2 linked regions of the Dinoroseobacter shibae DFL 12 = DSM 16493 genome follow. The protein of the gene in region 2 interacts with the protein of the main gene of each other region in a pairwise test. Links are inferred from orthologs where the notes say so. Each region holds a gene or a part of one and is shown on either strand. Other genes may lie near its edges.

What was found.
Region 1: the proteins of ligA (region 2) and leuS interact in binary tests that used the Escherichia coli proteins (3 or more experiments, as listed by UniProt). The link is inferred for Dinoroseobacter shibae DFL 12 = DSM 16493 from one-to-one orthologs.

Annotation. Positions count from the first base shown.
Region 1 is NC_009952.1:49,784-58,436, reverse strand. Bases 2,227-5,387 are described here. They hold leuS (leucine--tRNA ligase), read left to right. Parts: upstream 2,227-2,577; coding sequence 2,578-5,187; downstream 5,188-5,387. Other genes in these bases: lptE (LPS assembly lipoprotein LptE), read left to right, coding at 5,174-5,387; DSHI_RS00275 (LolA family protein), read left to right, coding at 2,227-2,496. Outside these bases: DSHI_RS00280 (DNA translocase FtsK), read left to right, coding at 1-1,751; more of DSHI_RS00275, read left to right, coding at 1,891-2,226; more of lptE, read left to right, coding at 5,388-5,668; holA (DNA polymerase III subunit delta), read left to right, coding at 5,665-6,690; DSHI_RS00255 (glutathione S-transferase family protein), read left to right, coding at 6,705-7,295; DSHI_RS00250 (TIGR03862 family flavoprotein), read right to left, coding at 7,274-8,494.
Region 2 is NC_009952.1:1,566,766-1,575,239, reverse strand. The notes cover bases 3,847-6,828. They hold ligA (NAD-dependent DNA ligase LigA), read right to left. Parts: upstream 6,409-6,828; coding sequence 4,285-6,408; downstream 3,847-4,284. Other genes in these bases: ctrA (response regulator transcription factor CtrA), read right to left, coding at 6,550-6,828; recG (ATP-dependent DNA helicase RecG), read right to left, coding at 3,847-4,288. Outside these bases: ctaA (heme A synthase), read left to right, coding at 1-329; DSHI_RS07695 (carboxypeptidase M32), read left to right, coding at 326-1,798; DSHI_RS22975 (hypothetical protein), read right to left, coding at 1,973-2,095; more of recG, read right to left, coding at 2,198-3,846; more of ctrA, read right to left, coding at 6,829-7,263; CtrA inhibitor SciP, read right to left, coding at 7,363-7,641; tRNA 2-thiouridine(34) synthase MnmA, read left to right, coding at 7,767-8,474. UniProt on the Escherichia coli protein: DNA ligase that catalyzes the formation of phosphodiester linkages between 5'-phosphoryl and 3'-hydroxyl groups in double-stranded DNA using NAD as a coenzyme and as the energy source for the reaction.

The sequences.
Region 1 (8,653 bases), 1.5 Mb from region 2 along the record:
TGGACACCGACGTGCTCGATGACCTCGACGCACCTTTTGACGACGCATCTGACGACGACCTCCCGCCCCCTGCACCAACACCGCAGGTCCTCGACCGCACCGCACCGACCTTCCAGCGCCCCCGCGCGCCGGAGCCGAAATCCGTGGTCCAGCACCCGCCGCGCAAGGCAACTCCGCCCTCCCGCGCGGCCCAGGACGAGGCCCAGCCCGCCCTGCAATTCGACCCGGCCCCGGCACCCGATTACGAGGCCCCGCCCCTGTCTCTGCTGACCAATCCGGTCAGTATCGAGCGCCTGCATCTCAGCGACGAGGCCTTGGAAGAAAACGCCCGCATGCTCGAATCCGTGCTCGACGATTACGGCGTGAAGGGCGAAATCGTCAGCGTCCGCCCCGGCCCCGTCGTCACCATGTACGAACTCGAACCGGCACCGGGCCTCAAGGCGTCGCGCGTGATCGGTCTGGCGGACGATATCGCGCGCTCGATGTCGGCCCTGTCCGCGCGGGTCTCCACCGTGCCGGGCCGCTCGGTGATCGGGATCGAACTGCCCAACGCCCAGCGCGAAAAGGTCGTGCTGCGCGAGATCCTGGCGGGTCGCGACTTCGGCGACAGCAACCTGCGCCTGCCGCTCGCCCTCGGCAAGGACATCGGCGGCGAGCCCGTGGTCGCAAACCTCGCCAAGATGCCCCATTTGCTGATCGCCGGGACCACCGGCTCGGGCAAATCCGTGGCGATCAACACCATGATCCTGAGCCTGCTCTACAAGCTCAGCCCCGAGGAATGCCGCCTGATCATGATCGACCCCAAGATGCTGGAACTCAGCGTCTATGACGGCATCCCGCACCTGCTCAGCCCGGTGGTGACCGACCCCAAAAAGGCCGTCGTCGCCCTGAAATGGGTCGTGGCCGAGATGGAGGAACGCTATCGCAAGATGTCCAAGATGGGCGTGCGCAACATCGAAGGCTACAACGGCCGGGTGAAGGACGCGCTGTCCAAGGGCGAGATGTTCACCCGCACCGTCCAGACCGGCTTCGACGACGAAACCGGTGAGCCCGTGTTCGAGACCGAGCACAGCCAACCCGTCGCCCTGCCCTATATCGTCGTCATCGTCGACGAGATGGCCGACCTGATGATGGTCGCGGGCAAAGAGATCGAAGCCTGCATCCAGCGCCTGGCCCAAATGGCGCGCGCCTCGGGCATCCACCTCATCATGGCAACCCAGCGCCCCTCGGTCGATGTGATCACCGGCACGATCAAGGCCAACTTCCCGACCCGGATCTCCTTCCAGGTCACCTCGAAGATCGACAGCCGCACGATCCTGGGCGAGATGGGCGCCGAGCAGCTCCTGGGCATGGGCGACATGCTCTACATGGCGGGCGGCTCGCGCATCACCCGCGTCCACGGGCCGTTCGTGTCCGACGAGGAAGTCGAGGAAGTCGTCACCCACCTCAAATCCTTCGGCCCCCCCGAATACATGAGCGGCGTGGTCGAAGGCGTGGACGAGGACAAGGAGGGCGATATCGACCTCGTGCTCGGCCTCGGCGGCAACACCGACGGCGAAGACGCGCTCTACGACCAAGCGGTGGCCGTGGTCATCAAGGACCGCAAATGCTCCACCTCCTACATTCAGCGCAAGCTGGCCATCGGCTACAACAAGGCCGCGCGCCTTGTGGAACAGATGGAGGAAGAAGGCCTCGTCAGCCCGGCCAACCACGTCGGGAAACGCGAAATCCTCGTGCCCGAGCAAGGCTGACACCGGGGCGCGCGGCGGTGACACGCGCCGCCGCCGGGCAATGCCCCGGCACCTGCGCACCCCGCCCCATGGGCGAAATCGCGCAGAGGTGAGCCGCCCGCTATGGCATAGCAGCCCCGCCCCGCTTACCTCTGGGTGCATGAACAGACGCCAGTTTACCGCCCTCACCCTCGCCGGTCTCGCAACCCCCGGTCTCGCCCGGGCCGCGAGCCTGATCCCGCTGCCCGAGATCGCCGCCTATCTGCGCGGCCTCGACCTTGTCCAGGCTCGCTTCACCCAGCGCAATGCCGATGGCTCGACCTCCACCGGCACGCTCTACCTGCGCCGCCCCGGCCGCGCACGGTTCGAATACGACCCACCTGCGGAGGTGCTGGTCATGGTCGGCGGCGGCACGGTCGCGATCTTCGACGCCAAGGGCGATCCCACCCCCGAAAGCTACCCGCTGCGGCGCACCCCGCTGAACGTGATCCTGTCGCGCGAGGTGGATCTCGAAGGCTCCGACGCGATCTTCGGCCACCAACTGGACGGCGATCTGACCACCGTGCTCGCCCATGACCCCGCGCATCCGGAATACGGCCGCATCGCCCTGCAATTCGCCGCCGATCCCGTGCGGCTGGCCCGCTGGGTCATCGTCGGCGAGACCGGCGAGCAGACAGTGATCGAGCTTGGCCCGCTGACCCGCCCGGCACAGCTGTCCTCCAACCTGTTCAACATTCCCGGCGAAACCAACCGCCGCCGCAACTGACCGGCGGCGCGCGCCCCTAGACCTCGCCCGCACAGGGGGCTAGACCTTCCCGCGACCACGCCACAGGAAAGTCCCACGCCCATGCCCGCCGACACGCCCGCCGGTTCCGCCCCCGCCCGCTTCGACCCCGCCCAGATCGAGCCGAAATGGCGCGCCGCCTGGGATCTGGCCGGCACCTTCACCGCGACCCCGGACCCAGCGAAGCAGAAATACTACGTGCTCGAGATGTTCCCGTATCCCTCGGGCCGCATCCACATGGGCCATGTGCGCAACTACACGATGGGCGACGTGATCGCGCGCTACAAGGCCTCCTGCGGCTTCTCGGTCCTGCATCCCATGGGCTGGGACGCCTTCGGCATGCCCGCCGAAAACGCCGCCATGGCCACGGGCGGCCACCCCAAGGACTGGACCTACGCCAACATCGCCGAGATGCGGGCGCAGATGAAACCGCTGGGCCTCAGCATCGACTGGTCGCGCGAATTCGCCACCTGCGACGAGGCCTATTACGGCCAGCAACAATCCATGTTTCTCGACTTCCTGGAAAAGGGCCTGGTCTATCGCAAGAACGCCGTGGTCAACTGGGATCCCGTGGACATGACCGTGCTCGCCAACGAGCAGGTGATCGACGGCAAGGGCTGGCGCTCCGGCGCCGAGGTCGAGCGTCGCGAGCTGACCCAATGGTTCTTCAAGATCTCCGACTTCGCCGACGACCTGCTGAGCGCGCTGGACGGGCTGGAGAACTGGCCCGAAAAGGTCCGCCTGATGCAGGCCAACTGGATCGGTAAGAGCCGCGGGCTGGAGTTTGCCTTCGCGCGCACCGATGGCGGCGACCCGATCCCGGTCTACACCACCCGGCCCGACACCCTGATGGGCGCCAGCTTCGTGGGCATCTCGCCGGGCCATCCCATCGCCAAGGCGCTCGCAGCCCAGCGCCCCGAGGTCGCCGATTTCCTGGCCGAGGTCGCGCGCGGCGGCACCACCGAGGCAGCACTTGAGACCGCGCCGAAACTCGGCTTCGACACCGGGATCACGGTGCGCCATCCGCTGGACCCGAACTGGGAGCTCCCAGTCTGGATCGCCAATTTCATCCTGATGGATTACGGCACCGGCGCGATCTTCGCTTGCCCGGCCCATGACCAGCGCGACCTGGATTTCTGCCGCAAATACGACCTGCCGGTGATCGACACCTTCTTCGCTCTCGACGACCCGACGCCCGTGGGCGACACCGCCTTCGTGCCGCCGAAAACCGAACCCGTCCGCTGGGTCGAGCATTTCGCCGGGCTAGACATCGCCACCGGGCAGGAGGCGATCGAGGCCACCATCGACTTCGCCGAGGCCGCGGGCTGGGGTCGGGGTGTCGAGCAGTTCCGCCTGCGCGACTGGGGCCTGAGCCGTCAGCGCTACTGGGGCTGCCCGATCCCGGTCGTCCATTGCGACAAATGCGGCGTGGTGCCCGAGCGCAAGGAAAACTTGCCCATCGCCCTGCCCTATGACGAAGACGGGCGGCCCATCGACTTCTCGATCCCCGGCAACCCGCTGGACCGGCACCCGTCCTGGCGCGACTGCGCCTGCCCGGCCTGCGGCGCCCCCGCCCGGCGCGAAACCGACACCATGGACACCTTCGTCGACAGCTCCTGGTACTTCGCCCGCTTCACCGCCCCCCGGGCCGAGACCCCCACCGACCCGGCCGAGGTCGGCTATTGGATGAACGTGGACCAGTATATCGGCGGGGTCGAACACGCGATCCTGCACCTGCTCTATTCACGCTTCTTCGCCCGGGCGATGCATCTCTGCGGCCACCTGCCCGAAAGCGCGCGCGAACCCTTCGACGCGCTCTTCACGCAAGGCATGGTGACCCACGCGATCTACAAGACCACCGGCACCGATGGCCGCCCGGTCTATCACTACCCCGAGGAGGTCGAAACGACCGAGGAGGGCGCCGTCCTGAAAAAGACCGGTGCGCCGGTGGATATCGTGCCGTCGGCCAAGATGTCGAAATCCAAGAACAACGTGGTCGACCCGCTCGCGATCATCGACGCCTACGGGGCCGATACCGCGCGCTGGTTCGTGATGTCCGACAGCCCGCCGGAGCGTGACGTGGAATGGACCGCCTCGGGCGCCGAGGCCGCCTTCAAGCACCTCGGAAGGGTCTGGCGTCTGGCTGAGGATCTGCGCCGGAACGCCGAGGAGGCCGCGACCGCAGGAAGCGCCGAGGAGGCGCGCGCCCTGGCGCGCGCCTCCGCCCGCGCCATCGCCGAGGTCACCGCCGGGATCGAAGGCTTCGCCTTCAACAAATCCGTGGCCAAGCTCTACGAATTCACCAACACGATCCAGAAATCCAAGGCCCCCCGCGCCGAAAAGCGCGCTGCCCTGAAAACCATGGCGCAGCTGATGTCGCCCATGACGCCCCACCTCGCCGAAGAGGTCTGGTCGATGCTCGGCGGCATCGGCCTGGTGGCCGAGGCGCCCTGGCCCGAAGCCGACCCGGCGCTGCTCGTCGAAGACACCGTCACCCTGCCGATCCAGATCAACGGCAAGCGCCGCTCCGAGCTGGCCGTGCCCAAGGACATGCCCCGGGAAGAGGTCGAGAAACTGGCGCTGGCGGACGCGGCCGTGCTCAAGGCGCTCGCCGGGGGCGCGCCCCGGAAACTCATCGTCGTGCCGGGCCGGATCGTGAATGTCGTCATTTGACCGCCGCACCCTCCTGATCCTGCTGGCGGCGGCACCCCTCGCCGCCTGCGGCTTCACGCCGGTCTATGCCCCGGGCGCGGAGGCGACCCGGCTCCGTGGCGCGGTCCGCATGCCCGACCCCGAAACCCCGGACGAATTCGACATCGTGCGCGAGATCGAAGCCCGCCTCGGCCGCCCGGACACCCCGCTTTACGAGCTGACCATCACCCCCCGCGTGACCGAGGATTCCCTCACCCTCGTCGGGGCCCGCGACATCACCCGATTCAACCTGATCGGCACCGCGCGTTACAGCCTGCGCCCCATCGGGTCCGAGACCGACCTTCTTTCGGGCGAGGTCAACAGCCTGACCTCCTATTCGGCGACCGGCACCACGGTCAGCACGCTCTCGGCCGAACGCGACGCCCGCAGCCGCCTGATGATCATCCTCGCCGACCTGGTCGTCACCCGGCTTCTGGCCAATGCCGACAGCCTGCCGCAATGAAACTCGCCCCCCGCGACCTGCCCGGATTTGTCGCCCGGCCCGAACCGGGACGGGCGGGCATCCTGCTCTACGGCGCGGATGCCATGCGGGTCTCCCTGCGCCGCCAGGCCCTGCTCAAGGCGCTGGTGGGCGAGAAGGGCGACGAGGAAATGCGCCTGACCCGGCTGCACGGCCCCGACCTGCGCCGGGATCCCGCCGCCCTGATGGACGCCATGAAGGCGATCAGCATGTATCCCGGCCCCCGCGCCGTCCATGTGGATGCCGCGACCGATCAGGCGGCCCCCGCCATCACCGCCGCCCTGGGCGACTGGCGCGAGGGCGACGCGGTGCTCGTGGTCACCGCCGGCAGCCTCGGCGCGAAATCCGCCCTGCGCAAGGCGTTCGAGGGGCATCGCAACGCCTATGCCGCGGGCATCTATGACGACCCCCCCGACCGGGCCGAAATCGAAGCCCTCCTGCGCAGCGCCGGCATCGCCGAGGTCGGGCGCGACGCCATGTCGGACCTGACGGACCTGTCGCGCGCGGTCGATCCCGGCGACTTCGCGCAGATCGTCGAGAAGCTCGCCCTCTACAAACACGGCGATGCCAGCCCGATCACCCCCGAGGATCTCGCCGCCGTCGCCCCCGCCACCACCGAGGCCGAAATCGACGCGCTCCTGCATGCCGTGGCCGAGGCCGAGGTCGCGCGCATCCCCCCCCTCGTTGCGCGGCTTTCGGGCCAGGGCGAGGGCGCGGTCCGGCTCTGCATCGGCGCGGTCATGCACTTCCGCCGCCTCTACACCGCCGCCATCGACCCCGGCGGCCCCGCCGCGGGCATCTCCCGCGCCCGCCCGCCGGTCTTCGGCCCGGCCCGCAACCGCATGATCCGCCAGGCCCAGTCCTGGGGCGCGCCGAAACTGGAAACCGCGCTCTCGATCCTGACCGAAACCGACCTCGCCCTGCGGTCCTCGCAAAAGGCCCCGCAAATGGCGCTGATGGAACGCGCGCTCATCCGCCTCGCCATGCTGAACGCCCAACGCTGAGACCGGAGGCCCCCATGCCCGACTACACCCTCTACGGCACCCCGCGCAGCCGCGCCTTCCGCGTGTTGTGGATGCTGCACGAGTTGGAGCTGCCCTTCAACCACCACCCCGAGCCGCCCCAATCGGCAGCGGTCCGCGCCGTCCATCCCGGCGGCAAGATCCCCGTGCTGGTGGCCGACGGGACCCCGATCTCCGACAGCAGCGCGATCCTCACCTATCTCGTCGACCGCCATGGCGGGCTCACGCACCCCGCGGGCACCCTCGACCGCGCCCGGCAGGACGCCCTGCATTTCCGCATTCTCGACGAGATCGACGCCCTGCTATGGACCGCCGCGCGCCACTCCTTCGTGCTGCCGGAGGCGGAGCGTGTCCCCGCCATCAAGGACAGCCTGAAGACCGAGTTCACCCGCAACGCCGCCCGGCTTGCCGATGACCTCGGCGCGGCTCCGTTCCTGATGGGCGACACGCTCAGCCTGCCCGACATCGTGCTGGGTCACTGCCTCGGCTGGGCGAAACTGGCGAAATTCCCCGCCCTGCCCGACCCGCTCGACGCCTATCTCGCCCGGATGCGCGCCCGCCCCGCCTACGCCCGCGCCGCCGCCTGAGCACCCCGCAGCCAGTCCACCGCCCCCAGCCCGGCCCAACGCCCCGTCGCGAAACAGCCCGTGAGCAGGTAGCCCCCCGTCGGCGCCTCCCAGTCCAGCATCTCGCCGCAGGCGAACACGCCGGGCCGGTCGCGCAGCATCAACCGGTCGTCCAGCGCCGCGCGCGCGACACCCCCGGCCACCGAAATCGCCTCGTCCAGCGGGCGCACCCCCTGGTGCGGCACCCCCAAATCCTTGAGAACCCGCGCCAAATCCGCCGGATCGCGCGACAGGGGGCGCGCGCATTCCTGCACCAGCGCCTGCTTGACCGGCGACAGGCCCGCGCCCTTGCGCAACCGGCTGGCCCCGCTGGCCTTGGCCGGCACCCGGGCCAGCCGCGCGGCCAGCGCCCCGACCTCCAGGTCCGGGCACAGATCCACCCGCAGCCCCGCGCCCTCCCGCAGGGCCGGGCACAGCGGATAGAGCCCGCCGCCCTCCAGCCCCCGGGCCGAGACCACGACCTCGCCGCGCGACACCACCCCGCCCGACGACAACGCGGCCCCCTTCACCGGCGCCCCGAAATGGCGCGCCATATGCGGGCTCCAATCCACCCGCAGCCCCACATTCGCCGGGGCGAACGGCGCGCACGCGGCCCCGATCCACCCGGCCCAGGCCCCGTCCGAGCCAAGCCGCCGCCAGCTCGCCCCGCCCAGACCCAGCACCACCGCCCGCGCCCGCACCCGCACCGGCCCCGCGGGCGTCTCGAACCGCAGCGCCCCGTCCTGCCACCCGAGACAGCGCCAGCGCGTGTCGAGCCGCACGCCCAGGCCCGCCAGCCGCGCCAGCCACGCGCGGAGCAGCGGCGACGCCTTCATCGCCTCGGGAAACACCCGCCCCGTGGACCCGGTGAAGACCGGCTGGCCCAGCCCCCGGGCCCAGTCCTGCACCGCGTCGGGCCCGAACGCCTCCAGCATCGGCGCCAGCCACGCCGCCGCCCCGCCATAAGCCCCCAGGAACGCGGGCATCTCTTCATCCTTGGTCAGGTTCAGCCCGCTCTTGCCCGCCATCAGGAACTTGCGCCCGGCACTGGGCATCTGCTCGGCGATACGCACGGAAAACCCCGCCTGCGCCAGCTGCTCGGCGGCCATCAGCCCCGCGGGACCGGCCCCCACGACCAGCGCATCCGTCTCGATCTCGGGCAAGGGGGCGATACCTGTCATGCCCCCGTCATCCGGGCTCCGCGCGCGGAAATCAACCCACTTGCCACTGCCCGCCCGCGCCCCACCCTTGCCCCATGGACCAGCCCGACGCGCCGCCCCTCTGCCCGCTCTGCGACCGCCCGATCCCGCCGGGCGCGCCCCAAAGCCTGCACCACCTCG
Region 2 (8,474 bases):
AGCCGATCTGGCGCAACTTCTTCGAGGATCCGGGGCTGGTGCAGTTCAACCACCGGATGGTGGGGTACCTGTTGCTGCTCGTGGGGCTCTATGTCTGGTGGCGGTCGCGGCGCAGCGCCCATGTCACCACCAAGCGCGCCTTTGACTGGGTGGCGGTGATCCTTTTCGGGCAGATGGTGCTGGGCATCGTCACGGTGCTGAACGCGGCGCCCTGGACCTGGGCCATCGCGCACCAGTTCGGCGCGGTGGTCACGATCTGCCTGATCCTGCGGGCGCGGTTCCGGGCGCGGTATCCGGTCGCAACCTCCCTGCGCGGGGCCGTGGCATGAGCGCACTTGCCGAGCTGATGGCGTATCAGCGCGAGACCGAAGCCCTGGCGCAAGTCGCCGGGCGGCTCGGCTGGGACCAGGAAACGGTCATGCCGCGCGGGGCCGCGGAGCAACGCAGCGCCGAGATGGCCGCGATGGAGGGCGTGCTGCATGCCCGCCGCACCGACCCGCGGATCGGCGACTGGCTGGCCGCCGCCACGCCCGAGACCGAGGTGGAGGCCGCCAACCTGCGCGAGATCGCACGCAGCTACGCCCGCAACACCAAGGTGCCCGCGCGTCTGGCGGCGGAGCTTGCCCGCGTCACGTCGCTGGCGCAGGGTCGCTGGGCCGAGGCACGCGCGGCCGAGGATGTGCCCGCCTTCCTGCCCGTGCTGGAAGAAGTCGTCGCCCTGCGCCGGGAGGAGGCCGAGGCACTCGCCGACGGCAGGCCTCTCTATGATGCGCTGCTGGACGACTACGAGCCCGGCGCGACGGAGGCCGAGATCGCCGCACTCTTCGACCGGATGCGCCCGCGCCTCGTGGCCTTGCGGGACCGGGTGCTCGGGGCGGATTACGCGCCCCCTGCCCTTGCCGGGACGTTTCCGCGCGATGCGCAGCTCGCCCTGTCACGGGATCTGGCGCTGGCGTTTCAGTACGACCTCGATATCGGGCGGATCGACCTCGCAGTGCATCCCTTCAGCTCCGGCTCGGGCCGGGACGTGCGGATCACCACGCGGGTGGCCGAAGACGACCCGTTCAACTGCTTCTACTCCACCATCCACGAGGTCGGGCACGCCACCTACGAGCAAGGGGTCGATCCCGCGCACCTGCTGACCCCGATCGGGCGCGGGGCCTCCATGGGGGTCCATGAGAGCCAGAGCCGGATCTACGAGAACCAGCTGGGGCGCGGCCGGGCCTTCACCGGCTGGCTGTTCCAGCGCATGGGCGCGGCCTTCGGCGGGCTGGGGATCGACGATGCCGACGCGTTCTACGGCGCGGTGAACCGGGTGCGCCCGGGCTACATTCGCACCGAGGCGGACGAGATCCAGTACAACCTCCATGTCATGCTGCGCTTCGATCTGGAGCGGGACCTGATCGCCGGACGGCTGGAGGCCAGCGATCTTGAGGAGGCGTGGAACACCCGGTTCAAAGCCGATTTCGGGGTCGCGGTCGACAAGCCGTCTAACGGGCTGCTGCAGGACGTGCATTGGTCGGTGGGGCTGTTCGGGTATTTCCCGACCTACAGCCTCGGGAATGTCTATGCCGGGTGCCTGTTCGACGCGCTCAAGCGCGATCTGCCCGACTGGGAAGATGGTCTGACCCGAGGCGATGCCAGTGCCTGCACCGGCTGGCTGCGGGAGCGGCTGCAACGCCACGGCGCCTTGCGGGGCCCGCGCGAGACCATCGAAGCGGCCTGCGGCGCGGCCCCGAAAGAGGCGCCGCTGCTCGACTATCTCGACGCGAAATTTACCGAGATTTACCGGCTCTGAAAGCAAAAAAACCGCCGCGCTCCGGTCAGGAGGCGGCGGCAAGGCAGCGGATCTGTTGGGGAACGGCGCGAGACAGGCAAATCTCGGATCGTCCGGTGCGCAAAACTACGCGGGGACTGGCGTTTCGAGTGGGGGCCCGAGAACGCGGGGCGCCAAGCACAGACCGCAGGCAGATCAGATCAAAACAGGCAGGTGCAGCATGGCCGCGAAGAGGACGAGGATCGCGAGCGCCCCGGTGGCATCCTGCGCCAGAGATGCCGGTGCGCGGGTTACGATAGACTTAATCTCAGTAAACATCTCGACCTCCTCAACCTGTTTGTTGACTCTTTGTTCTCATTTCTAGCAACGGAAGTAAAGAACTTTTTAAGAACAGGTGTGAACAAACCGGATCGGCAGGCTCTACCCCACGGAGATCAGGCGGATCGCCTCGTCCTGCCCGGTCAGCCACAGCAGCATGCGAACTGCCTCGCCCCGCGGACTGTCGAGCTTGGGATCCTTGGCCAGCAGCGCCCGGGCATCCGATTGCGCCATCGCCATCAGCCCGGCCTGGCGTTCGAGATCGGCGATGCGGAACCGGGGCAGACCCGATTGCGCGGTGCCGATCAGATCCCCTGCCCCGCGCATCTCCATATCCGCCTCCGAGATCCGGAAGCCGTCCTCGGTCTCCCGCATCAGCTTGAGCCGCTTGGTCGCCGTCTCGCCCAGGGGCGGCGCATAGAGCAGCAGGCAACTCGACGCGGTGCTGCCCCGCCCCACCCGGCCGCGCAACTGGTGAAGCTGGGCAAGCCCGAAATGCTCCGCCCCTTCGATCACCATGATCGACGCGTTCGGCACGTCCACGCCCACCTCGATCACCGTGGTCGCGACCAGCAATCGCGTCTCGCCCGCCACGAAATCCGCCATGGCCGCGTCCTTCTCGGCCACGGGCATCTGGCCATGGACCAGCCCGACCCGCCCCTCGCCGAACCGCGCGCGCAGATGCTTGAACCGCTCTTCCGCGGCGGTCAGGGCGAGGGTTTCACTCTCTTCGACCAGGGGGCAGACCCAATAGACCTGGCGCCCCTCCGACAGTGCCGCGTCGAGATGGGCGAGCAACTCGTCCAGCCGGTCGGCCGAGACCAGCGCGGTTTTCACCGGCGTGCGGCCCGGGGGTTTTTCATCGAGGATCGAGACATCCATGTCGCCATAGGTCACCAGCGCCAGGGACCGCGGGATCGGCGTGGCCGTCATCACCAGCACATCGACCGCCGCCCCCTTGGCCCCCAGCCGCATCCGTTCGCGCACCCCGAAGCGGTGCTGTTCGTCGATCACCGCAAGGCCCAGATCGTGGAAGGCGACATCGTCCTGGAACACCGCATGGGTGCCCACGAGGATATGGATGTCCCCGGCGGCCAGGGCGGCGAGCTTGGCCGCCCGTTCCCGCCCCTTGTCGCGGCCCGTCAGCACCTCGACCACCACGCCCGCCGCCTCGGCCAGCGGCAGAAGCGCCGCCAGATGCTGCCGCGCGAGGATCTCGGTGGGCGCCATCATCACCGCCTGTGTCCCCGCCTCCACCGCCAGCAACATTGCGACCAGGGCGACCAGGGTCTTGCCCGCGCCCACATCGCCCTGCAGCAGCCGGTTCATCCGGTGGGGGGCTGCGAGGTCCTCGGTGATCTCGGAAATCACCCGCTGCTGCGCGCCGGTGGGGGTGTAGGGCAGTGCGGCGAGCACCGGCCCGACCCGCCGCCCGTCGCCCGTCAACCGCCGCCCCGGGGCCCGGCGGCGGTGCGCCCGGGCCAGGGCCAGCGTGGTCTGATGGGCCAGCAACTCGTCATAGGCCAGCCGCCGCCGCGCGGGCGTGTCGGGCCCAAGCTCTTTCATCGACTGCGGCGCATGGGCCGAGGCCAGCGCGGAGGCGAAATCGGGCCAGCCTTCCTGCGCCACGAGAGCGGGGTCGGCCCATTCGGCCAGATCCGGCACGCGGTCCAGGGCCCCCGCCACGGCCTTCTGCATCGTCTTTTGCGTGATCCCGGCGGTCAGGGGATAAACCGGCTCGAACCCGCCGAGGGTTTCGGCCTCCGCCTCGGTCAAGACGTGGTCTGGATGCGGCATCTGGGCCTGACCGTCATAAAGCTCCACGCGGCCCGAGATGATCCGCCGCGCCCCCGGGGGCAGCAGCTTCATCAGGTAGTCGCCCCGGGCGTGGAAATAGACCAGCGTGATCGTGGTCGCGGCATCGGCGACCTCGATCCGGTAGGGGCGGCCCTTGCCCGAGGGCGGCAGGTGGCGGGTGACGGTCACGGGCACGGTCATCACCGACGGGAACGGGCCGGTCTGCACCGTATCGACCAGCCGCCGTTCGATGCCCGAACTCGGCAGGGTGAAGATCAGGTCCCGCGGCCGCGCGATGTCCATATGCGCCAATGTCTGCGCCGTCTTCTTGCCGATGCCGGGCAGGGTTTCCAGCTCTGCAAAGAGCGGGAAGAGCGCCGCGGGGCGGCTGCTCACGCAAGCCCCGCCAGAACGCGCCAGGCGTCCTCGTCGATCACCTCGATGCCCAGGGCTTCGGCCTTGGTGGCCTTGGAACCGGCCCCCGGCCCGGCGATCAGAAGGTCTGTCTTCGCCGAAACCGACCCCGCGACCTTGGCCCCCAGTGCCTCGGCGGTGGCCTTGGCCTCGGCCCGCGACATGGTCTCCAGCGTCCCGGTGAAGACCAGCGTCTTGCCCGCCACGGGACTGTCCCCGACCTGCGGCGGCGTCGCCGGGGCCGGATCGATCTGCGCCAGCAACCGGTTGACAGAGGCGCGCTCCGCCTCTTGTGTCAGGGTGGTGACCAGGGCGCGGGCCATCACCTCCCCCACCCCATCGATATTGAGCAGATCCGCCCAGGCATCGCTGGTCTCGTCCACGGCCGCGTCGACCGCGGCCAACAGCGCCTCCATGGTCAGGTAGTGATTGGCCAGAAGCGACGAGGCGCTCTCGCCGATATGGCGGATGCCGAGGCCGAACAGGACCTTGGCAAAAGGCGCCGTGCGCGCGGTATCGATGGCACGGAACAGGTTCTCGGCGCTCTTGTCGCCCCAGCCCTCGCGGTTCTTGAGCTGCTGCAACCCCTGGCCGAAGCGCGCGCGCAGGGTGAAGATATCCGCAGGCTCCGCGATCCAGCCGTCGCGGTAGAACTGCTCCACCTGCTTGGCGCCCAGCCCGTCGATATCCAGCGCCCCGCGGGAGACGAAATGCTTCAGCTTCTCGACCGCCTGGGCCGGGCAGATCAACCCACCGCTGCACCGGCGCACCGCATCGCCGGGCTCCCGCGGCGCGTCGGAGCCGCATTCGGGACAGGTCGTGGGAAAGTCGAAGGGGGCTGCGCCTTCGGGGCGGCGCGACAGATCCACATCCCTGATCTTGGGGATCACATCGCCCGCGCGGTAGACCTGCACCCAGTCGCCCACCCGGATATCCGTCCCCCACCGGATCGGCGCGCCGGTGTTGTCGCGGCCCTGGATGTAGTCCTCGTTATGCAGGGTGGCGTTCGACACCACCACGCCGCCCACGGTGACCGGGGCGAGCCGCGCCACGGGGCTGAGAGCGCCGGTGCGCCCGACCTGGATGTCGATCGCCTCCAGCCGGGTCCAGGCGAGCTCGGCCGGAAACTTGTGGGCAATCGCCCAGCGGGGCGTGGTGGAACGGAACCCGAGCCGGCGCTGCAGGTCGAGATCGTCGAGCTTGTAGACCACCCCGTCGATGTCATAGCCCAGCGTGGCACGCTGCGCCTCGATCGCGCGGTACTGGGCGAGCATATCTTCGGGGGTCTCGCAGCGCACGGTCAAGGGGTTTATCGTGAACCCGAATTCGCGAAACCGCGCCAGTGTTTCGGTCTGGGTCTCGGCAAGCGGGGCGGAGATCTCCCCCCAGGCATAGGCGAAGAATTTCAGGGGCCGCGCGCGGGTGATCTCGGCATCGAGCTGGCGCAGCGACCCGGCGGCCGCGTTGCGCGGATTGGCGAAGGTCTTGCCCCCGGTCTCGGCCTGGCGCGCATTCAGCTCGGCGAAATCGGCGTGCGACATATAGACCTCGCCGCGCACTTCCAGCACTTCCGGCGCCCCGTCGAGCCTGTGCGGGATGTCGTCGATGGTGCGCGCATTGGCGGTCACGTTCTCGCCCACGGCCCCGTCGCCCCGGGTGGCGGCCTGCACCAGCGTGCCGTGTTCATAGCGCAGCGACAGGGACAGACCGTCGATCTTGGGCTCGGCGGTGTAGGCGAGCGGGGCGTCTTCGGCCAGCCCGAGGAAGCGGCGGATGCGGGTGTCGAAGTCCCGGATATCCTCGTCGGAAAAGGCGTTTGCCAGCGACAGCATCCGCACCGCGTGGGTGACCTTCGAAAACGTGTCCGAGGGTGCGGCGCCGACCTGGTCGCTGGGGCTGTCACCTCGTTTCAGGTCGGGAAAACGCGCCTCGATCGCCGCGTTGCGCTGTTTGAGCGCGTCGTAATCGGCATCCGACAGGCTGGGCGCATCGTCGCGGTGGTATTCCGCGTTGGCACGGGCGAGCAGCTCCGACAGGCGCGCAAGCTCTTTCCGCGCCGCCGCCTCGCTCAGCGCTTCGACCGCAACATACGTGTCGTTCATCGGGGTCCCCATCCACACTCCCAGCGGGTCAAGGAATAGCAGCGCTTGCCCCGAGGTCCAGAGCCCGCGGGCGCCGAAACGGAAAGGACCGTCCTTCGACATGCGAAGAACGGTCCCGGTCGCCAGTGCGGAGTGGAGGGGTCAACCGGTGGCGAGTTGCGGCGCCGGTGCTTCGACGGGGTCCGGATCGCGCAGCACGTAGCCGCGGCCCCAGACAGTTTCGATATGGTTCTCGCCGCCCGTGGCCTGGCTGAGCTTCTTGCGCAGCTTGCAGATGAACACGTCGATGATCTTCAGCTCGGGCTCGTCCATGCCGCCGTAGAGATGGTTGAGGAACATCTCCTTGGTCAGGGTCGTGCCCTTGCGCAGCGACAGCAGCTCGAGGATCTGGTATTCCTTGCCGGTCAGATGGACCTGCATCCCATCGACTTCCACCGTCTTGGCGTCGAGATTGACGAGGATTTCGCCGGTCTTGATGACCGACTGGGAATGCCCCTTGGACCGGCGGATGATCGCGTGGATCCGCGCGACCAATTCTTCGCGATGGAAGGGCTTTGTCAGATAGTCGTCGGCGCCGAAGCCGAAACCCTTTATCTTGCTTTCGGTATCGTCGGCGCCCGACAGGATCAGGATCGGCGTCTCGATCCGGGCCAGCCGGATCTGACGCAGCACTTCGTGCCCGGTCATGTCCGGCAGGCCGAGGTCCAGCAGGATCAGATCGTAGTCATAGAGTTTGGCAAGATCGATCCCCTCCTCGCCCATGGCCGTACAGTAGACGTTCAGATTGGCGTGGGTCAGCATCAACTCGATGCTCTTCGCCGTTGTCGGGTCGTCTTCGATGATCAGGATGCGCATGGGGGCATTTCTCCGCTTCGGCTCGCAATGGTTAACGCTCACTCTGGCGGGAAATAGTTAATTGCGAGTTACCAACTCGCTTAACTTTGCCAAAACAACTCAGGGTTGTCTATACTCTTGCAACTTTGTTGCCTTCAGGCCTTTCAAGCCGTGGCTTTCGATGGCGGACAACCAGGAGGCGAACTCTTCCTCCGACAATCCGTACCATCGGCAGGCCTCTTCTTCTGAAATCAGGCCCGACATCACCCCCTTGACCACCGCGGCCTTGCGGCTCGCCACCCACCGGCGCGTATTGCGATCCGGCAGATCCGATCGGGTCATGATGCTCCCATCCGGCAAGGTTACCGATGCGGGGCCACTTTCTTTACGCATATACATCGCAGTCTACCTCTTGTCCCTCAGACGGGGTCACTTTCGGCCAACAGCCTTAAGAGGAAGTGAAGCGAGGGCTTGAGAGTAAGCCGTATTTTTCTATATTTGGACTGTTCTTCCGGAGAGACCCAATGACTTCAGCGACAGCGTCCCTGACGCCTGCCCTCAACTCCCTTGGCTTTGCCAAACCGCCCTCGGAGACCCGCGTCGTCGTGGCGATGTCGGGCGGTGTCGACAGTTCTGTCGTCGCGGCGGAGCTGGCCTGCGAAGGCTATGACGTGGTGGGCGTGACGCTTCAGCTATACGACCACGGCGCAGCTCTGGCCAAGAAAGGCGCCTGCTGCGCCGGGCGCGACATCCACGACGCGCGCCGGGTGGCCGAAGAGATGGGCTTCCCCCATTACGTGCTGGACTACGAGAATACCTTTCGCGAGGCGGTGATCGACGAATTCGCCGACAGCTACCTCGGCGGCGCGACCCCGGTCCCGTGCATCCGCTGCAACGAGCGGGTGAAGTTCAAGGACCTGCTGGAGACCGCCAGGGACCTGGAGGCCGACTGCATGGCCACCGGGCACTATATCCAGCGCAAGATGGGTCCGGCCAAGGCGGAGTTGCATTCGGCAGCGGACGCCAATCGTGACCAGTCCTATTTTCTGTTCTCCACCACCCAGGAGCAGCTCGATTACCTGCGCTTCCCCCTCGGCCACCTGGCGTCGAAGGCCGAGACCCGCGCGCTCGCGGCCAAGCACGGGCTGAGCGTGGCCGACAAACCCGACAGCCAGGACATCTGTTTCGTCCCCAACGGCGACTATGCCTCGGTGATCGAGAAACTGCGCCCC